Regions from separate parts of the Bradyrhizobium sp. 137 genome, predicted to be linked through region 2. Evidence: riboswitches for the same ligand, from Rfam matches in the RefSeq annotation. Region 2 holds a riboswitch; each other region holds the start of a gene.
What was found. A riboswitch is a leader RNA that binds a small molecule or an ion and turns the genes downstream of it on or off. The one in region 2 is predicted to bind cobalamin.

Region 1 (6,289 bases), on a different contig from region 2:
TTTCCTTGTCGGAAAGGCCGGGAAAAGCCACGTACATCATCACCACGCCGGAGATGAACCACATGGCGAAGAACAGGCAGGTGACGATACCGACCCAGCGGTGGCCGATGTACAGCCACCGCCGGAGTGTGCGTTTGAGGGTCCGTGACACGCTCAGAACTTCACGTTGACCGCGAGCTGCGCCGTGCGTGGCATGCCGAGCAGCCACTGAGTAGTGCCGCCCGACGTCGTGTAGATCTCGTCGAAGAGATTGTAGATGCGGAACGACACGGTGGTGTTGAGGTCGGGCTTCCACTGCACGCCGGCATTGACAATGTTGTAGGCCGGGCGCGTCACCGTGTTGGCGTTGTCGGCATAGGTCTTGCCGACGATCTGCACGCCTGCGTTGGCCGACCAGTTCGGTGCGAAGGCCCAGGTCGCCCAGATATTGGAGACGTTCTGCGGCACATTGACCGGTACGTTGCCGGCATAGTTCACGCTTCCGCCGCCCACCGCCTGCACGAAGTCATCGTATTTCGCGCGCAGGAAGGCGGTATTGGCATCTATGCGCAAGCAATGATCGAGCAGGAAACCGACTGACGCTTCGACGCCGCGCGATGACTGCTGGCCGACCTGGACGGTCAGCGACGGAATGTTGGGATCGCGTGCCAGCAGGTTGTTCTTCACGATCTCATAGCCGGCCAGGGTCCATTCGCCGCGGCCGCCCCAGAACGATTGCTTGACACCGATTTCGACTTGCTTGCCGGTCGCCAGGTCGAAGTTCTTGTTTGCGGAGGACAGTGAGACGAGCCCTCCGACCGGGTCGGCCGCGGTGGCATATTGGGCATAGAAAGCGAGATCCTTGACCGGTGCATAGACGGCGCCGGCGCGCCAGGTCGTCGAAGAGAACGATTTCTCGAAGCTGTTGGCGGGCGAGACATAGTCGGTGCGCGCGATTGTCGGTTCATCCTGACGTATGCCGGCAATCAAGGACAGTTGCTCGGTGACCGACAGCCTGTTCTCGGCAAACAGCGCGTACTGGTTGGTTACGCTGCCATAGCCGGGAACTGTGGGATTCGGGCTGTTGAATATGCCTGGAGCGAAACTGAATGGGTTGACGGACGACGAGCCGCCGTAAGGTGAATTGTTGGTGTGGGTAAAATTGATGCTGTTGACGTCGAAACCTGCGACGAACTCATTGGCCATGCCAAGGACATGTCCGCGGAATTTCGCATCCATGCGATTGCCGACCTGCTGCTGATCGTGAAAAATCTCGATATAGCTGCTGCGGTTGATCAGGCCGGTGGCGGGGTTATAGGCGTAGCTTTCGACGTCCTTCCAATGTCGCTTGGAGTTCAGATAGTAAAGCGTGTTCTGAACCGAAATTCCATCGGCCACCTGCCATTCAGTTTTCACCTGGTTCCAGCTATCCTGGTAGCGGATGTGGCTGTCGCTGACGTTGTAATTCTTGAAGCGGAGAGATTCATCGAGCCTGCCGTTGATCAGCGGCGTGCCGAAGTAGCGCGACGGGTTGCGGTCACCGTAGTCCGTGGACAGTGTCCAGGTGACGTCGTCGTTCTGCTTGATCTGGATCACGGCATGAAGCGCGACGTTCGAGGTGTCGTCGCGATCGACCCAGCCATCCGACATGTTGCCGGAGGCGGTGATCCGATAGGCGACGTCCTTGCTGACCGGACCGCCACTGTCCACCGCAATTCGCCGGGTCATGTTGCTGTCCAGCGACATCTCGGCCTGATTGCGAGGGACCCACAATGGCAGTTTTGAAACCACGTTGATGGCGCCGCCGACCGCGCCCGCGCCGTACATCACCGACGCAGGGCCGCGCAGCACCTCGATGCGCTCGGTCGACCAGGTGTCGAACGGAAAGGCCACCGTCCCGGCGCCGATATAGAGCTGGGTGCCGTCATACAGCGTCATGACGGAGCCAAGGCCCGTGAAGCCGCGGGTATTGAACGAGACGCCGCCATTGCCCGGTGCCGGGCTCGCCGTGAAGCCGGTGGCGTTTTGCGTCACCGCGTCGAGGATGTTCTGCTGGCCGCGTTCGGCGATGGTTTCAGCGGAGATCACCTCCACGCTGGCTGGCGTCTGCAGTCGCGTCAGGCCGAGCCGGCTGCCGGCCGTGCTCGCGCCGGTGAGGTTGAGCGTCGGTGCGGCGAAGACAGGACCAGTCGGCGCGGCAACCTGTGTACCGGTATTGACAGCTATGTTGCGCTGCTGGCGCAAACGCGCGGCGCTGGCGGTCGCAGAACTGCGTCGGGTGCTTTGGGCCCTCGGCGACGTTGCCGGCGACTGCACCACAACGGGGTCGAGCGTCTGGACCGTCCTTTCGGACTGTGCCCAGCCGTCGGTCGACAAAACCAGGCAGGAGAATGCAGCTGAGCGCAGAATCGCGCGGCGATACCGCGGCGCGAAGATTGTACGGGAGGTCATCAACAGACTCGCGATAACGTGGCACGTCACCGCGAACGCAGCTTGGCCGCTGCCTCAAGAAGAAGGCAGCCCCAACACCCACCAGGACACCCCGCCCAATGTGCTCGCGTGTGACCACGACTGACGGCAGGTCTCCTGGCTCGCGGGTCGTTACCTCTCGCCGCCTTCCCAGGTCCGCAGGCCCAGTGGCGTTTGGCGAAGGCTCACCGCTTACAGTTGCGGGGGCAGCCACGGCGTTGGGGGATCCCCGCACCGTATTCCCTATTGATCTCCCGAAGGAGAACCGTCGTTGTCACCCTAGTTTTATTTGCAAACGGCTGTCAATTGGATGTTTCGCTGCGGCAGAAGTCAGCGCGTGGCGCCGATCATCAGGCCAAGTCGAGGATTCGACACCGCGGGAGATGGCATGTCAGATCACGCGTCGATCCCTTATGAATTGGTTGCAGCGGTGAGCGTGGTGAGGTCTACTGCTTGCGCACAGGCCGACGAGGTCGCGATCACGACGCACACTACGTTCGACGTCGGTGACAACTCCAATGCCGTTCAAAGCTCCGCACGTATCCTTCGTATCGTTGCCGTTAAGGTGCCCTCCGGGATCAACCAGGCGATGATCGTTGGAAACTGGCTCGCGCGATGCTACGTTAGAGGGCATGCACGTCGAATCCACTCTCATTTGCCCGTCATGCGGCCATCGATCCATTGAGACGATGCCGACCGACGCTTGCCAATTCTTTTACGATTGCCGCGGATGCGGCACCCGGCTGAAGCCTAAATCGGGCAATTGCTGCGTGTTCTGCTCCTATGGCACCGTGCCTTGCCCACCGATCCAAGAGAATGGCAAGGGAGCTTGCTGCGGGTAGTTTGCCGATTTCCTGCGTGTGCCGATGAGTGCACGGGCTTTCGCGCGAGGATAACGCGATCGGCGTTGGGGTCCGGACCTCAATTGCTGCGCCGTCGCTCTTGCCCTAATCACGTGGGAATTCCGCCGCGAGCTCGCGCTAACGGGGCCCATAGAAGTGAACGAACGATGAACGGTACCCCGACAGCTATCGGGATCAGCCAGTACGTGAAATGAGGCAAGTCCTTCCAAAGCGGCAACTGCTTTCCATTGTCGACGTAGAACGATCGGGCGCTGGATCGACCTGAGTGGACCGCCGTCGATTCGAGCGGCGGCCGGGTCAACATCATTTCTTCCGCGGAAGACGTGGCCGACCGCATCGCCGACTTCATCAAGCAGACACGATACACGACAGGAGGGAGCATGCAGCATCGATCCACGCTTCGCGCGAGCCTCTCGGACTATTTGGCACCCTTGCCGTGCGCGAGGCAGCTGGAGCTCAGAGCTGCCGCCTATTCCGTCAAGCGTTCCCTCCCGTGACTTGAGCCCCCGGTTCCCGGATCATAAGGATGTTAACACTGTTGCGGATCGACACCCCGGCCTAGTGCATGGTACTGGTCATCGCCCGATCGATCGGAACCCCGAGTGACCCTTTCCTTCAGATTTGGCCGTATCCTGCCGCGCTCGCTGCGCGGTGCGATGACCATATTTGTGATCGCGACCTACCTGATCGCCGGCGTGCTTCACGGCGTGTGCGATCTGGATGTCACAAATTCGTCGCCCAATGTTGTCGTCTCCTTCGCCGACAAGGGCATCGGCCATTCCGACAAGGGCGCTTTGGCCGACCATCACTGTCACGGCTGCTTCTCCGTCTCCGTTCCGGCCCCAGTGATTGCAGCGGTAGCCGTGATGCGCCCGATAGAGATCGTACCCACGCTGCAGGTCGTTCGGCGCGGTCTGCCGCCCGGAATCGACCCACCGCCCCCGAAATTCCTGACCTGAAATGACCGCTGGGCGCATCGCGCCCTAGATCCGTCTTTCGTCAGGTTTTCACCATGTTTCCAAAGTGCGTCACGCGTTTCGCGTGCGCGACGGCGTTGCTGGTCAGTCCCTGGTTGCGCGGTGTCGCATTCGCAGACCCTCAACCTCGGAGCGGCGCTGCAGCGCGCGCTCGCGACCAGTCCGCGTCTGACGGCCGCCGAGCGCGACGTCGGGATCGCCGCCGGCCAGCGCATCCAGGCGGGGGCACGGCTCAATCCGGAACTGTCCTACGAACAGGACAATTCTTTCGGATCCGGTATCTACCGCGGCACCAAGTCGGCCGAGACGACGCTGCAGATCAGCCAGCTCTTCGAGCTCTTCGGGAAGCGCGAGGCCCGCATCGCCGCCGGGCAGGCAGGTGTGGAAGGAGCCACGATCGAACGCAAGGCGGTGCGCCTGCAGATCCTTGCCGAGACGGCGATCGCGTTCCTGAACGTGCTCGGGCTGCAGCGGCGCATCCAGATCCTGGACGAGCAGGTCGCCGCGCTCGAGCGTCTGACGCCCTTGCTCCAGCGCAGCGTGGACGCCGGCGCGTCGTCGCCTGCCGAGACGAAGTCGCCGCCGCCCTGGTGAAGGCCGATCGCGAGCGCACCAAAGCCAGCCTGTCCAGCGCCCGTCGCGAGTTAGGGGTGCTCATAGGGGAGACCTCACCGAAGTTCGCCAGCGTCTCCGGACGTCTGGATGCTACCGCTCGGGCGCCGTCGTTCCAGGCAGTGATCGCGGCCATCGACGCGAACCCGCAATTGGTGAGGTGGAATGCAGTCTACGCCCAGCGCAATGCCGAACTTCTTCTGGCGCGGCTGAAGCCTTACCCGGACGTCCGTCTCGCCGCCGGCTGGCGGCATTTCAACGAAACCAACGACGACGCGGTCCGGCTGACCCTGTCGGTCCCGATCCCGGTGTTCGATCAGAACCAGGGCAATATCCTGTCGGCCCAGGAAAGCCTGGCCAAAACGCGATCCGAGCGCGAGGCGAACCGCAACACCCTCCTAGTCGTCGCGGGGCGGGCCTACGATACCGTGCAGGGCTCGCTGGGGGAGCTCGCTATTCTGCGCGATTCCGGCATTCCCAAGGCCCAAGCTGCCGCCAACGAGATCGAGCAGGGCTACGGCGCCGGACGCTTCTCTCTGCTCGAAGTGCTGGATGCCCAGGCCAACGTCACCCAGGCGCGCCTGCGCGAGCAGGAGGCGTTGCAGAACTACCATGTCGCCGTTGCGACCATCGAAGGGCTCGTCGGCAATCCCTTCGTTCTGGCGCGGGAGAGCGCACGATGAGAACTTCCAGCGCATTCATCCTGGCCGTAGCCGCGGCCGCCGCCGGCGCGTTCGGTTATCGCTGGCTCATGCCGGCCGATGCTCCCGCCGCGACGCAGCATGCCGAAAAGCATGAAGGCGGCGAAGCCAAGGAGGACAAGGGCGGCAACCAGCACGTGGAGAAGGACGAGCACGGCGCCGACCGCATCGTGATCAGCGACGTCAAGCTTGCGGCTGCCGGCGCGACGTTCGCCGAAGCCGGACCGGCTACCCTGACGGACACCCTGTCTTTCAACGGCGTGCTGCGCGCCAACCAGGAGACCGTGGTCCAGGTCACTCCGCGCTTTCCCGGCATCGCGCGCGGCATCAAGAGGCGAATCGGGGACGTGGTCGCCAAGGACGACCTGCTGGCCTCGATCGAAAGCAACCAAAGCCTCACCGTGTACGATCTCAAGGCGCCGATCGCCGGCACCGTGATCGACCGGCAGATTTCGCTCGGCGAATACGTGTCCGAGCAGAAGCCGGCCTTCGTCGTGGCGGACCTTTCAACGATCTGGGTCGATCTTTCGATCTATCGTCAGGATCTCAGGCGCGTCCGGATCGGCGACGAGGTGCTGATCGATCCCGACGACGCCGCAAGCGACATCAAGGGCAAGATCTCCTATCTTGCGCCCGTCGGGGCAAGCGAAACGCAGACGGCCATCGCGCGGGTGATCTTGCCGAACCC
Region 2 (6,289 bases):
GTCGTATCCAGGACGATCTCACCGGTGAGCGACGAGACGTAGACTTCCGTCCCGGCGGCATCGCCGAGGGCCACGCGCAACAAGGGTCGATGGCGATCGAATCCGTTCGGTACGCTCCACTGATCGACATCCGCACGGCCGACAATCCTCGCATGCGAGGCATCGATCTCGCGCGGGCGCGCATGAGCCTGCGCAATAGCCAGTGCGAGATCGGCGGATTTCACCGACGCGTCGTTCCCGTCGGCCGCGCGGATTGCGCGCTGACGCGATGGACCCGAGACGATGTAAACCGCGCCGTCGCTTCGCTGGATCAGCCGAACGCGCGTGGCATCCGCGATCCCGCTCGCGGCAGCGGCGCCGGCAACCGGTATTCTCGTCTCTTCGCGATCCAGCGGCACGAGTCCGGCAAATCGCTCCGCCTCCGTCAACGACGGGAACGGAACGAAGTGCATCACGATCCCGGTCGCGAACCACATCGCGAACAGCAGGCAGAAGGCGATCCCGAGCCAGCGGTGCAGCAGGACGATCGCACTCATCATCCGTCTAACACCTCACCATTTGAACGCCGCGGAGATTTCGTAGGTCCGCGGCGCGCCGAGCAGGATTTGGTCGGGGTAGAACGGATCGCCCCAGATCGCATACCGCTTGTCGGTTATATTGCGCACACGGAAGGTCAGGCGAGCCTGGTCGACCGCATTGAACACCGTCTTGGGAATGTCGACGAAGGCATAGACGTCGGCCACAGTGTAGGCCTTCATCGTCACCACGTTGGCATCGGTGTTGTAACGGTCGCCGACGTGACGGCCGGTGATGCCGAGCTCCACCGGCCAGGGCGTGAAGAAGCGATACGAAGCGCCGGCGTTGGCCACGATGCGCGGCACGTTCGGCGGCGTGTTGCCGGAGAATGAGCCGCCGGCAAAATTGTAGTCGGCATAGCGCGCATCGACAAAGGCGATGTTGCCCCAGAGACGCAGGGGCTCGATCGGGCGCACGGACGCCGCGAGTTCCACGCCCTTCGACTCCTGCCGTCCGGCGATATTCAACTGCATGCCGCCGGCCGCGGCGTAGACGTTCTTGCGCACAATGTCGTAGGCGGAAAAAGACCACTCCGCCCTGTTGTCCCAGAACAGATGCTTGACGCCGGTCTCATAAGTGCGCGCGGTCGTCAGTTCGAGCGGCTGGGTCGGCCCGAGCAGAAAGATGTTGTTGGCGGAGATATCAGCGCCGGTGGCGTACTGGCTGAAGAAGGTCAGGCCGGGCACGGCCTCCCAGGTGTAGCCGATGCGACCGGTGACCGGCGCCCAGTCTTTCGTGAACGGAAAGCCAGCCTTCTCCAGGCCGTTCTTATCGGTCGAGTTGCGGTCGAGCCCGATATGCTCGACGCGCAGGCCGCCGACCAGTGCGAAGGTACGTGTCAGCTTCAGCCGGTCCTCGAACGACAGCGCCTCATTGTCGATGCGCGCGGTTTGCTGCTGGATCGTGAGCGGGCCGTAAAAGCCGCGGTCGGGATTGACCAGCGAAACGGAATCGCCTGGGAAGTTTGCCGCACCCGGCCTGACGAAGTCGAGATAGCTTGACGACAACGTCGTGACCAGCCGGTTGTCGAAGCCTGCAATGTTCGTGTCCCAGATCAGGTCGGTGATGTTGCCCACCAGCCGCTGGCTGTGCGCGACATAGAAGCGTTCACGATCGACCATGTTCGTCGTGGAATTGAACGCCTCGATCTCGTTGTTGAACCAGGTCCGTTCTGCACCGTAGCCATATGCCTGGCTCTTCAGCGTCAGGTCCGGCGCGAGCTTCAGCTCGAAGCCACCGCGCAGCCACACCTCCTGGGCGGCGTTGCGATTGTCGAGGACGTTGTAATTGGTGTTGAAGGTGCGGTCGTCAATGGTGACGGCGCCGAGATTGCTTCCGTTGTAGTTGGAGACGTAATTGCCGGAGACGATCCCCGTCGTCGCGTGCGAGCCGCTGAAGGCGATCGGCACCAGCGGCGCGCCCCAATAGGCTTTGGAGCGGTCCTCCCTGTATTCGATTGCGCCCCAGATCTTGAGACTGTCCGAGATGCGGTAATTGAGCTGGCCGGACGTGCCGAACGTCTTGACGTTGGTGTCGTCGGCAAAGCCGTTGAGGGTGGAACGGCTGATGTCGACGCGATAGTCCAGGCCCTGCACGTTGGTGCTGCCACCCGAGCCATAGTGGACGCGGAACGAGTTCAGGGAATCCCAAGAGAAATCAGCCTCGTTCCGGACCGGTCCTGTATGCGGCTGCTTGGTGACGAAGTTGATGGCGCCGCCGGCAGCGCCCTCGCCTGAAATCAGCGAGGCCGGACCTTTCAGGAATTCAACGGCCTCCAGATTGGCGGTGTCTACGATCCGCGAGGTCATGTTCTGCGGACCGATCTTGATGCCGTTGTAGAGCGTGTTGATCTGGCTGTTGGTGAAGCCGCGCATGGAGAAGGCTGAAGGTTCAGCCGGATTGTCGCCGGAGGTGACGCCGACCGCGCCCTGCGCCACTTCGGAGACAGTGCGATAGCTCTGCTCGCGCATCGTCTCGGCCGAGATGACTTCGGCGGTCGCCGGCGTTTCACGCACGGTGAGGCCGAGCCGCGAGGCGCTTTCAGCCACAGCATTGCTGTTGAGCGGCGTTGGTGCCGCGGCGGCCGGCACGACAGGCTTGGGCGCTGCGGATGCAGTCGCTGGCCTGCGCGCCGTTGCACGGCGTGTGCCCTGCGCCTCCCGGCCCGCCGGCTTGGCCTGCTTGCGGGATTGGGCGGGCGACACCTCGACCGGCGGCAGCGACTCGCGGACCTGCTGCGCCCGGGCGGCAGATACATCGACGGCGGCCAGTGACGTAAGCGCCGCGGAGGCAAGCAGGAAGCGGTGCGGTCGTACAAAAAGGAGACAAGACACGGTTTTCGAAACCTCGGTATGACGTCAGTGGCACGTCACAGCGAACGAGGTCTCACCTTTGGCCTGTCAGCCCTTCGATGAAGCCGAATGTCTGTACTCCCCGACCGACATCTTCGCGTGTGACCACGGCTGACGGCAGGTCTCCTGGCTCGCGGGTCGTGACCGCTTCGTCGCCTTCCCGGGACCGAGGACCCAGTGGCTTCTGACGAAGGATTCACCGCTTACAGTTGCGGGGGCAGCCGCGGCATTGGGGACGAATTCCCCGCACCGCATTCCCTTTTCATCCCCTCTCGGGGAAACCGTCGCCAGCATCTAGGATTACGATCAAGACGGAGTCAATGTGCAAGCTGCGGCGTTATTGCCACAGCAACCAACTTCCTTGGAGACGAGCATGGAAGGCGAGACCTTCCTCTGGCTGATACGGCATGCGCCGGTCGATGGCGTCACAGGGACGATCCATGCCGCCGATGCCCCGGCCGATCTTCGCGATCGCGCGCAGCTAGAGGCACTGCGGCAGTCTCTGCCGAGAGGCGCGGCGAGCCATGCGAGCCCAGCGCGGCGCACGATCGAGACCGCGCATGCGCTGGGACTCGCGCCCGAGCTGATCCCCGAATTCGGGGAACAGGATTTCGGCGCATGGACCGGCCGTCGGCATGACGAGATCGGCGCGGCCGGGGACGAGGCCTATGCGCAATTCTGGAGCGATCCGGCGCGCGGACGTCCGCCGGGCGGCGAGAGCTTTGCGGATCAGGTCGCGCGCGTCCGGCTTGGGCTCTCGCGGATCGGCGCGGGCTCCGCAACGCTCGTCGTGCATTCCGGCACGATCCGCGCCGCGCTGTGCATCGCGCTGGATCTGACGCCGCACGCCGCCTTGCGCTTCGTGATCGATCCGCTGTCGCTCACCCGGATCGACCGGCTCGCCACTGGGTGGCGCGTCGTCTCCGTCAATCAGCGGATGGCCTGAGCCCGATCAGGCCGGGCGATCCGGCACATTGGCTTGCGCAAAAGTCGCCATCCCGTTGTGGAGCGCGCAAGCCGACCGCACCAGCGGCAACGCGATCGCAGCGCCGGAGCCCTCACCGAGCCGGAGATCGAGGCTGATCAGCGGCTGCACGTTCAGCGCACGCAGCACCAGCCGATGCCCCTGCTCCGCCGATTGATGCGACGGCAGCAGGAACGGCCGGCACGATGGGTTGATCTGCACCGCCACCAGCGCCGCGACCGACACGATGAATCCGTCGATCAATACGGGAAGGCGGCGTTGCGCCGCCGCGATGATAGCGCCGCAGATCGCCGCGATCTCGAGACCGCCGACGGCACACAAGATGTGTTCGGGCGAAGCCCCCGCAATACCGTGGCGCGCAATCGCGGCATCGATCACCCGCGCCTTGTGCGCGCGGCCGGCCGCGTCGATTCCGGTGCCGCTGCCCGCGATTTCCTCGGCGCTGATGCCGAGCAGACTCGCCGCAATGGCCGCCGAGACCGTGGTGTTGCCAATGCCCATCTCGCCGAAGATCACCAGATCAGGCCGGCCGACTTCCGCGCGCGCAACCGCGCGCTGGCCGGCCGCGAAGGCGAATGCCAGTTCCGCCGGCTCAAGTGCAGCTTCCTCGCTGAAATCGCGCGTGCCGCTCCGCGGCTTGTCGGTGACGACGCCCGCCATCTGTTCCTGCGCCAGCGTGCCGGCGTCGACCACCTCCAGGCTGGAGCCAAGCTCACGCGCCAGCACTGAGATCGCGGCGCCACCGGACGCAAAATTCGCCATCATTGCGATGGTCACAGCTTGAGGATAGGCCGACACACCCTGCGCAACGATGCCGTGATCGCCGGCGAAGACGATGATCGGCACGCGCGCGGCGCGAGGAGATTCCGTCGCTTGCAGGCCCGCAAGCTCGATCGCCAGTTGCTCAAGCCGGCCGAGCGCGCCGGTCGGTTTTGTCAACTGCGTCTGCCGCGCGATCGCTGCCTCGCGGTGCATCGCGGAGATTTCGGGACACTCTTGGTAGACCCATTCGGGGAGCATGCAGCCTCGCTTAACGCGTGCGCTTGAGAATGTAGCTGTCCATGATCCAGCCATGCCGCTCGCGCGCTTCCTGCCGAAGTGCGACGATGCGCGGGCCGACTTCGGCCAACGCGCCGGACATGACGATCTGGTTGGGCATGCCGAGATAGGCACCCCACCAGATCTGCAGACTTTCCGGAGCGAGCGACTCGAACGCCGTGCCGCCGTCGAGCATCACCGCGATGGTATCGACTCCTTGTGGCCAGCCGCCTTCGCGCAAGCGCCGCCCCGTCGTGACCAGGAATGGCTCACCGATGTCGTTGAGCGGCAGCGCATGCGCGGCGCACAGCGCCTGGATCGAAGTAATGCCGGGCACGACCTCGATCGTCGGTAACGGATCGAGCCGCCGCGCAATGCGGAGCGAGGAATCGTACAGCGAAGGATCGCCCCAGATCAGCAGCGCGACCTTGCCCTCGCCGTCGAGATGATTTGCGATGGTTTGCGACCAGGTTGCCGCCACCGCATCGTGCCAATCGTCCACGCCCTTTTGGTAGTCCGCCTCAGTCGTGTCCCGCACTGGCAAGTCGAACTCGGCGATGCGCGTGCTCGCGCTGGTGAGCACGTCCGCGCAGATCGTCCGCCTGAGATCCGCCAGATCGGATTTCGCCGGCCCCTTGCGCGGGATCAGGACGATGTCGGCAGCGTTGATGGCACGGGCCGCGGCGCGCGTGAGCTGCCCGGGATCGCCGCAACCGATGCCTATCAGGGAAAGCGTGAGCATCGCGAGCGCGAAGGGCGGCCGCACCGGCCGCCCTTCGCTTGTCTCTCAAGCGCCGTTATGCAGGCGCGGCGTGACGAGGCCGGGCGCAGTGACACCGCGCAGCGACTTCGCCAGCGCCAGCACCGCGAGATCGGCGAGCGGTTCGATCACGATGACCAGCGCATAGGATGCCGCAAACGCCGCGATGTTGGCGAGGTTGGTCGCGCCGAAGCCGGAGCCATAGAGCGCCCAGAACGCCACCCAGGCGACGATGCCGGACTGATAGGCGGTCGAGAGCGCCAGCGCCTGACGGTATTGCAGATCGACGTAAGCCGTGTTGCGCGGAATGATCCGCGTGGCCAACGCCTGAATCGCGAACAGCGGCACCAGGAGCGTGGTGATGTTCATGCCGTATTGCGGCAGGTCGGTCGGCACGAAGAAGACGCCCTGGAGCAGCAGGCCGAACGCAAGGCCGAAGGCGGCGGGCGCAGCACCGAACAGCAGGAACAGCGTCGAGCCGAGGATGAAGTGCACCTCGGAGACGCCGACGGGGAAGTGCGGCAGCACCTGGAAGAAGCTGAAGACGAGGCCGGTGGTGGCGAGCGTGCGCGTCGCGAA
Region 3 (6,289 bases), on a different contig from region 2:
AATGAGGAACAGCAGAGAGGTGCACGAAGAAGGCGGTGCGATAAGCATCGTTCATGTGGCTGGCCCCGGCATTCCACCATGGGCCGCGGCTGTTGAAGGTCGACCGCCATGCCCACCCCGGATCGAGCCCACGTTGCATCAAGCGCTTGGCACGTGTCCGTGGTCGCTTCCACGGGCGCCAAAGGCCGGCCTTGGGGTCGGACGAATAGTCTCCGCCAGCGTTGCGGTGCCGGCTTGCGAACGCGTCCCTCAGCGCCATCAAAAGGCGGTGAGCAAGAGAGCGCGCGATTCGCTGTCCACGCCGCGGATGCCCTTGGTCAGCAAGAGGCGGTCCACGATGGGCCCGAGCAGCTTCTCTAATTGTTTGGCCGACCCTCTCCCACATCTCCGTTACGGCCGTCCAGTGAGCTTCCTGCTCCTCGTGACTCTCAGTGTCCGGCGTCCAGCCGACACCGGGCGCGTGAACCATGGCGACACTCCGGGCGCGGCTCTCGCTGTCCGCCCAGACGCTAGAGTTCGCCTGCTAAGGCTGTCGCCTGGCGGTGGGTCGGATGCATGGGAGCGTCATCGCGGACGGCCTGCCAAACACCCTCTAGATTGGCCACGGCGACTCCATGCGCGACTTCGCTTCGGGGGGCTCTGTCCGGGGTGCGGAGGGGAAATCGAACGGCCTGCGCTCTCGCTAGGCGTCACAAAAACGAAATCATCACCGAGCGGAATAGCCAGCTAAATGCCCGCAGGAAAGCGAGACCCGTCCGGCGCATCGGCCGAACAACCCTGAACAGCAATGTTACACCCCATTGTTACACAGTCGGAGCCAGCGCAACACTCTGAAAGAGCATAACTTCTTTGAATTGCTGCACATCAAGAAGTTGATGATGCCCAGGAAGGACTCTGACCTCCAAGTCATCGAACGGACAGCACTCCGGCCGAATCGCGCCAGTCACGGCGGTCCGCGCCATGCCTGGCGCACCAAAAAAACCGGCCTCCTCCGGAGGCCGGGCGAAAGTCACGCAGGAAGGACGCTGCTTTGCGCATCGCACCAGCTTTCGCCGGTAGGGAGGACTTACCGGCGATCGATTTTCGGCGAGGGCATTCGCCGTCAAACAAGGAGGAACGGATATCACTCCGCGTGAAATCTGGAGCCGTTTGCCTTCCGCCCCTGTCGGAAACTTCACGACTTTCCACCACTCGCCCGCTGTCCGGTTGGGACGGCAGTGCCTTGATCGAGCTGGGATCCTGCGCGCAACCGGGTGCCCTGAAACACAAGCGGCAGTTTGCCGTCGCGCAGCAGCATTTGGCAGGTCCCCAAAACCAACAACGCTCGATTACCTCTCCCGAAGGGAGTGCCAGGGCGTGAATTTCGTATGACGTTCCGTAAGGACCGTAAAATAGATTGTTGTGATGGGACGCACACGCGATGGATAAATGAAAAATAGCGCTGTGCTTCGCGTCGGGCGATAATGTTCGGAATATGTGACCTGATCGGGCATCGCCGGCATGCTGTCCGCCGTCGGATCGAGAACCGAGCTTGTCGCCGGCTGTATGCGACGGCCTCCGCCGGCGCCGGCCGGCATTCCCAGGCACTGGGAACTTTGGGAGCTCGCAAGCACATCGTAAGCCCCCAAAGCGCGTGCATCTTATTCACAAACGCGTTGGCGAAACGCTCCGCACCATCATGGCTCAGCCCGCAACTCGCGTGCGGCGGCCACCATATTGACGAGCGCGGGACGCACCTCCTCCCAGCTTCGAGTTTTCAGTCCGCAGTCGGGATTGATCCAGAGCTGCCGATCGGAAACTCGCTGCCGCGCCAACACAATCAGCTGCTTGATTTCCGCCGCTGCGGGAATGCGCGGTGAATGAATGTCATAGACGCCGGGCCCGATCTCATTGGGATATTTGTAGCTCTTGAAGGCCTCGAGCAATTCCATCTTAGAACGGGACGTCTCGATTGAAATGACGTCAGCATCCATTGCTGCGATCGCATCGATGATTTCGTTGAACTCGGAATAGCACATGTGGGTATGGATCTGAGTTCCGTCGGCGACAGCGGACGAGCAAACGCGGAAGCTGTCCACTGCCCAATCGAGATAGTTCCTCCACTGCGATTTGCGTAGCGGCAATCCCTCCCGCAACGCAGCCTCGTCGATCTGGATCATGGTCGCTCCAGCCGCCTCAAGATCGATCACCTCATCTCGGATCGCAAGAGCGATCTGACGGCATGTCTCGCTCCGCGAGATGTCGTCGCGGACAAACGACCAGTTCAGGATCGTCACCGGTCCGGTCAGCATAGCCTTGACGGGTTTCTTGGTCAGAGACTGCGCGAAGCGCCACCATTCAACGGTCATCGGCTTCGGCCGGGAGACATCTCCGAACAGGATAGGCGGACGAACGTACCGCGACCCATAAGACTGAACCCAGCCGTGCTTGGTGAAAGCGAATCCCAACAGCTGCTCGGCAAAGTATTGAACCATGTCATTGCGCTCGAACTCACCGTGTACGAGCACGTCCAGGCCGATATCTTCCTGCCACTGCACGGTACGGGCTGTCTCCGCTTTCAGAAGCTGCTCGTACTGCGCGTCATTCAGCGCTCCCCGCGCATGAGCCGCACGCGCATTCCGGACGTCGACCGTTTGCGGGAAGGACCCGATGGTTGTCGTTGGAAACATCGGCAATGCGAACGCGACCCGCTGGACGTCGGCACGCTGGGTGAACGCACTGCGACGGCGACGCATGCTATCGTCGATCGCGGCCATTCGTCCGGCGACATTCGCATTGTGGATCTCGGGCGATGTTTCGCGGGTCACGGCTGCGTCCTCGGAAAGCGCAAGTTCATCGGCCACCTCGGCAGCATGGCCGGCCAGCGCTTTGCCCAATATCGAAAGTTCCTTGAACTTCTGAACTGAGAACGCCAGCCACGTCTTCAGATTGGGATCGAGATCGGTCTCTAGCTCAATGTCGATCGGAACATGAAGCAGCGAGCAGGAAGGAGCAATCTGAACACGGTCCCTGCCCAGCTTTTTGACCAAAGGGGCAAGTTGGTCGAGCAGCGCCGCAAGATTGGAGCGCCAGACGTTGCGACCATCAACCACGCCTAGCGAGACCACGAGATCTCTGCGGGCTGTGGCGACAATTGCGTCCAACTGGTCGGGTGCCCGAACCAGATCGACATGAAGCCCGGCAACGGGCAAGGCAAGGGCTGTTTCAAGATTGTCGCCGATAGCGCCGAAATAAGTGGCCAGCATGATTTTAAGGGCCGGCACAACCTTTGCGAAATGAGCATAGGCCCGGCGGACAGCCGCCCGCGACGCTTCGTCGATGTCCATCACCAGGCATGGCTCGTCGAGCTGAACCCATTCAGCACCGCACGAGGCTAGTTCGCGGAGCACATCGACATAGACTGGGAGGAGCCTATCAAGCAGCGACAGCGGATTGAATGCGGGATTTGCGCTTTTGCCGAGCTTCAGGAAAGTGACTGGGCCAACTAGGACGGGGCGCGTTTGGTAGCCGAGGCTTTTTGCCTCCTCATATTCCTCGATCGGCTTTCGAGAGGAATACTTAAAGATCTGATCCTGGTGAAATTCCGGCACCATGTAGTGGTAGTTGGTATCGAACCACTTCGTCATTTCCTGTGCGGCTACGCCTGGCCCATGCTGAGTGTGATCACCGTCCTGAGCGCCACGTGCCATGGCGAAGTAGGTCTTGAGCGACACAGGACCTTCGGTCCAGCCGTAGACGTCGGGAATGGCTCCGACCATTACGCTGGTATCGAGCACCTGGTCGTAGAGCGAGAAGTCATTCGAAGGAATGACCGTCACACCGCAGGATTTCTGCCGTGCCCAATTAGCGGCACGAAGTCCACTCCCCGCCTCGAGGAGCTCGGCTTCGCTGGAGTTTCCCGCCCAGTAGCTCTCGAGCGCGAACTTGAGTTCGCGTCGTGGGCCGATGCGTGACGTCCCCAATGTGGCAACGGGAAGCGCAAGAATAGACATAGATCAGACCCCATAATTGGGGCAAAGGCCATGGCGGACGCATGCAGCGAATATCGCGTGAGCGACAGCTGTTGGCGCACACCGGGACACCCCGCCCGTGGACGATATATTGTCGAGGCAGGTCTCCTGGCTCGCGGGTCGTCGCTGCTGTCCGGCCTTCCCGAAGCCGCATGGCTTCAGTGACTTCGTTGGACAGCGGCTCGCCGCTTACAGTTGCGGGGGCAGCGCCGGCATTGCACCGGCTTCCCTCTTAGCTCCGGATCAAACGAAATCCGAAGACCACGACGGCTGGCATTAGACGCACGAGGATCGATCCGTCAACCTACTAAGTGTTGCCGCGATATTGCCCAAGCGATTGCCAGCTGTACCAGGTAGGGCACAACGGTCTTACTCCCGGCCTGGTAAAAACGCGTGGATCTGTGAAGCCTCCGCTTATGAATGCGTCCGCTCAACACCCTCTTGGCGTAGTCGTGAGCTAACGCGAGCAGAACGAACGCGCTGGGCGCTTCGACATCTGCGTGATCGCGACAAGCCTGGTCTTTTCCGTCAGCAGCTTCTCGAACTCGCCCGTGAGGAAGTTGCGATCATGCTCGGCCGACATCCGCTTGAACACAGCGCCATGAGGCTCCTTAGGAATTGCCAAGGCCGGGATTGCTCCATGATCGCACGGATGATCAGGTCGGACTGCCTGTGTTCGGCGGACCCCGCGACGAGCCGCGAGCTCGATCGCCTCCGTGGCGTTGGTCAAGATGATCTCCTCGGTGCGCCAAGCACTTACGTGCTGAGCGACTTTGGCGCGCCTTCGTTGTTTCCGTCGCCGCTGGCGAGTAGTGCAGCCTGGACGTTGGCCTGCGCAACATCGCAGGAACAGTTCCGGACCTCAGGATGCACGCTGACTTGCGAAACTGGAGTAAGCGGCGAGAGCGGGGGCGGCGGGGATCCTGCTATGACCCTAGGCTCATGCACGCGTGCATGGTGACCACGGCCAAGCGGATGCCGAGCTTCTCGCACGTCTTCAGGATCTCCGGACCGATCTCGTCGCATCGAGACCGTCTCTTCGGCTTCGAAGTGACGTAGCTTTAGATATCCTGCAGAGCCCTTCGAGGGCTTCTCGGAGTCGATCGGCGCCTTAAGGTCATAACGATGTTGATCGACCTCGATCCGCCCCACGCGGTCGGCGGCCTCCACAAGCGCGACATCTACTACTTCGTTCGCGAAATCGAGCGGTGAAGCCTTCTGGACGCGGGCTGCTTATGCTGTCTTAGACGGGACACAGGTGTCAGGCACCGGACAGACCACCGCACATTGCGGCGTGTCGGAATGGCCCTCGCACTCCGTGCACTTTTTGACATCGATAACGTAAATGTCGCGCTTGAGGCTGATCGCCGCGTTGGGACACTCGAACTCACATGCCCCACAAACGGTGCATTGCGAAGCGACGATCTTGTAAGCCATGCCTTCCGACTCCTTAGGCGAGCGATGCCATTGGCGATCCCTTTCAAATGCCGTGCCAAGGACAGACGCGCTCAATGATGGGCAATTTGCCCAAAGGTGCTGTCCCGGGTCTGAGACCATGCTACATCTGCGACAGCAACGGGCCACTCAATTTCAAGCTATGCGAGCCCTCAGGCCCTACTCCGAGAGCCAGTCGCGACTCGACCGCTGGGACCTTCCGTCGTTTGTCTGGCATGGCAGCGCGGGGCCAAGCGACGCTCGACGATTCCGAAACCGGCGGCGCGACTAAAAGCCGCGAGCCGACGCACGTCTACGCCGGATCTCGGCAAACCTCCGGTCACACACCCTGACTGGAGGTTTTGTGCAAGCCTCGCTCACGGCTGCAACGTTAACTCCGCTTTAATTGCAGTCAGCCGCATGCCTGGTGCCGAGTAGGCATGGCGGCGCGGGCGAGCGCTGGTACGCTTTGCCTGGCTCTGCTCAGCCACTCCTCATGCAACTATTTTGGACGAAGTGGAACAGGGCTGAAAGATGACTGTGCAAATTGCTTCAGCGGCATGGCCTTTCCGAACAGATGGCCCTGCGCAAGGTCGAAGCCGAGTTCGGTCACAGCGATCAGGTCGGCGTGGCTCTCCACACCTGCGGCGACGGTGCGCACGCTGTACTCTTTGGCTATATCGACGATATGGCGGCACACCGTTCGCTTCAGGGGTCCATTTCCGCAACCGGCGACGTACTGCCGGTCCACTTTTAATTTCATGAACGGGAATTTTTCCATCCCCATCAGCTGCGGCCAATTGGCGCCGACATTGTCGATTGCAAGGCCAATGTTGTGAAAGCGA

Region 1: another riboswitch for cobalamin. It lies ahead of IVA78_RS11310 (TonB-dependent siderophore receptor); the one in region 2 lies ahead of IVA78_RS12735 (TonB-dependent receptor).
Region 3: another riboswitch for cobalamin. It lies ahead of metE (5-methyltetrahydropteroyltriglutamate--homocysteine S-methyltransferase); the one in region 2 lies ahead of IVA78_RS12735 (TonB-dependent receptor).

The regions. Positions count from the first base shown of each region.
Region 1 is NZ_JADPKU010000044.1:438,799-445,087, forward strand. It holds gene IVA78_RS11305 (PepSY domain-containing protein) at 1-151, opposite strand, end outside; gene IVA78_RS11310 (TonB-dependent siderophore receptor) at 154-2,430, opposite strand; cobalamin riboswitch at 2,538-2,733, opposite strand; gene IVA78_RS11315 (GDCCVxC domain-containing (seleno)protein) at 3,081-3,290, shown strand; gene IVA78_RS11320 (hypothetical protein) at 3,914-4,270, shown strand; partial or broken gene ihpA (divalent metal ion exporter subunit IhpA) at 4,324-5,583, shown strand; gene ihpB (divalent metal ion exporter adaptor subunit IhpB) at 5,580-6,289, shown strand, end outside.
Region 2 is NZ_JADPKU010000050.1:94,887-101,175, forward strand. It holds gene IVA78_RS12730 (PepSY domain-containing protein) at 1-539, opposite strand, end outside; gene IVA78_RS12735 (TonB-dependent receptor) at 552-2,909, opposite strand; cobalamin riboswitch at 3,026-3,228, opposite strand; gene IVA78_RS12740 (histidine phosphatase family protein) at 3,301-3,873, shown strand; gene cobT (nicotinate-nucleotide--dimethylbenzimidazole phosphoribosyltransferase) at 3,880-4,932, opposite strand; gene cobF (precorrin-6A synthase (deacetylating)) at 4,943-5,692, opposite strand; gene IVA78_RS12755 (energy-coupling factor ABC transporter permease) at 5,738-6,289, opposite strand, start outside.
Region 3 is NZ_JADPKU010000116.1:6,618-12,906, forward strand. It holds gene metE (5-methyltetrahydropteroyltriglutamate--homocysteine S-methyltransferase) at 1,677-3,992, opposite strand; cobalamin riboswitch at 4,091-4,291, opposite strand; gene IVA78_RS29510 (aminotransferase class V-fold PLP-dependent enzyme) at 4,468-4,863, opposite strand; gene IVA78_RS29515 (4Fe-4S binding protein) at 5,244-5,447, opposite strand; gene IVA78_RS29520 (EAL domain-containing response regulator) at 5,947-6,289, opposite strand, start outside.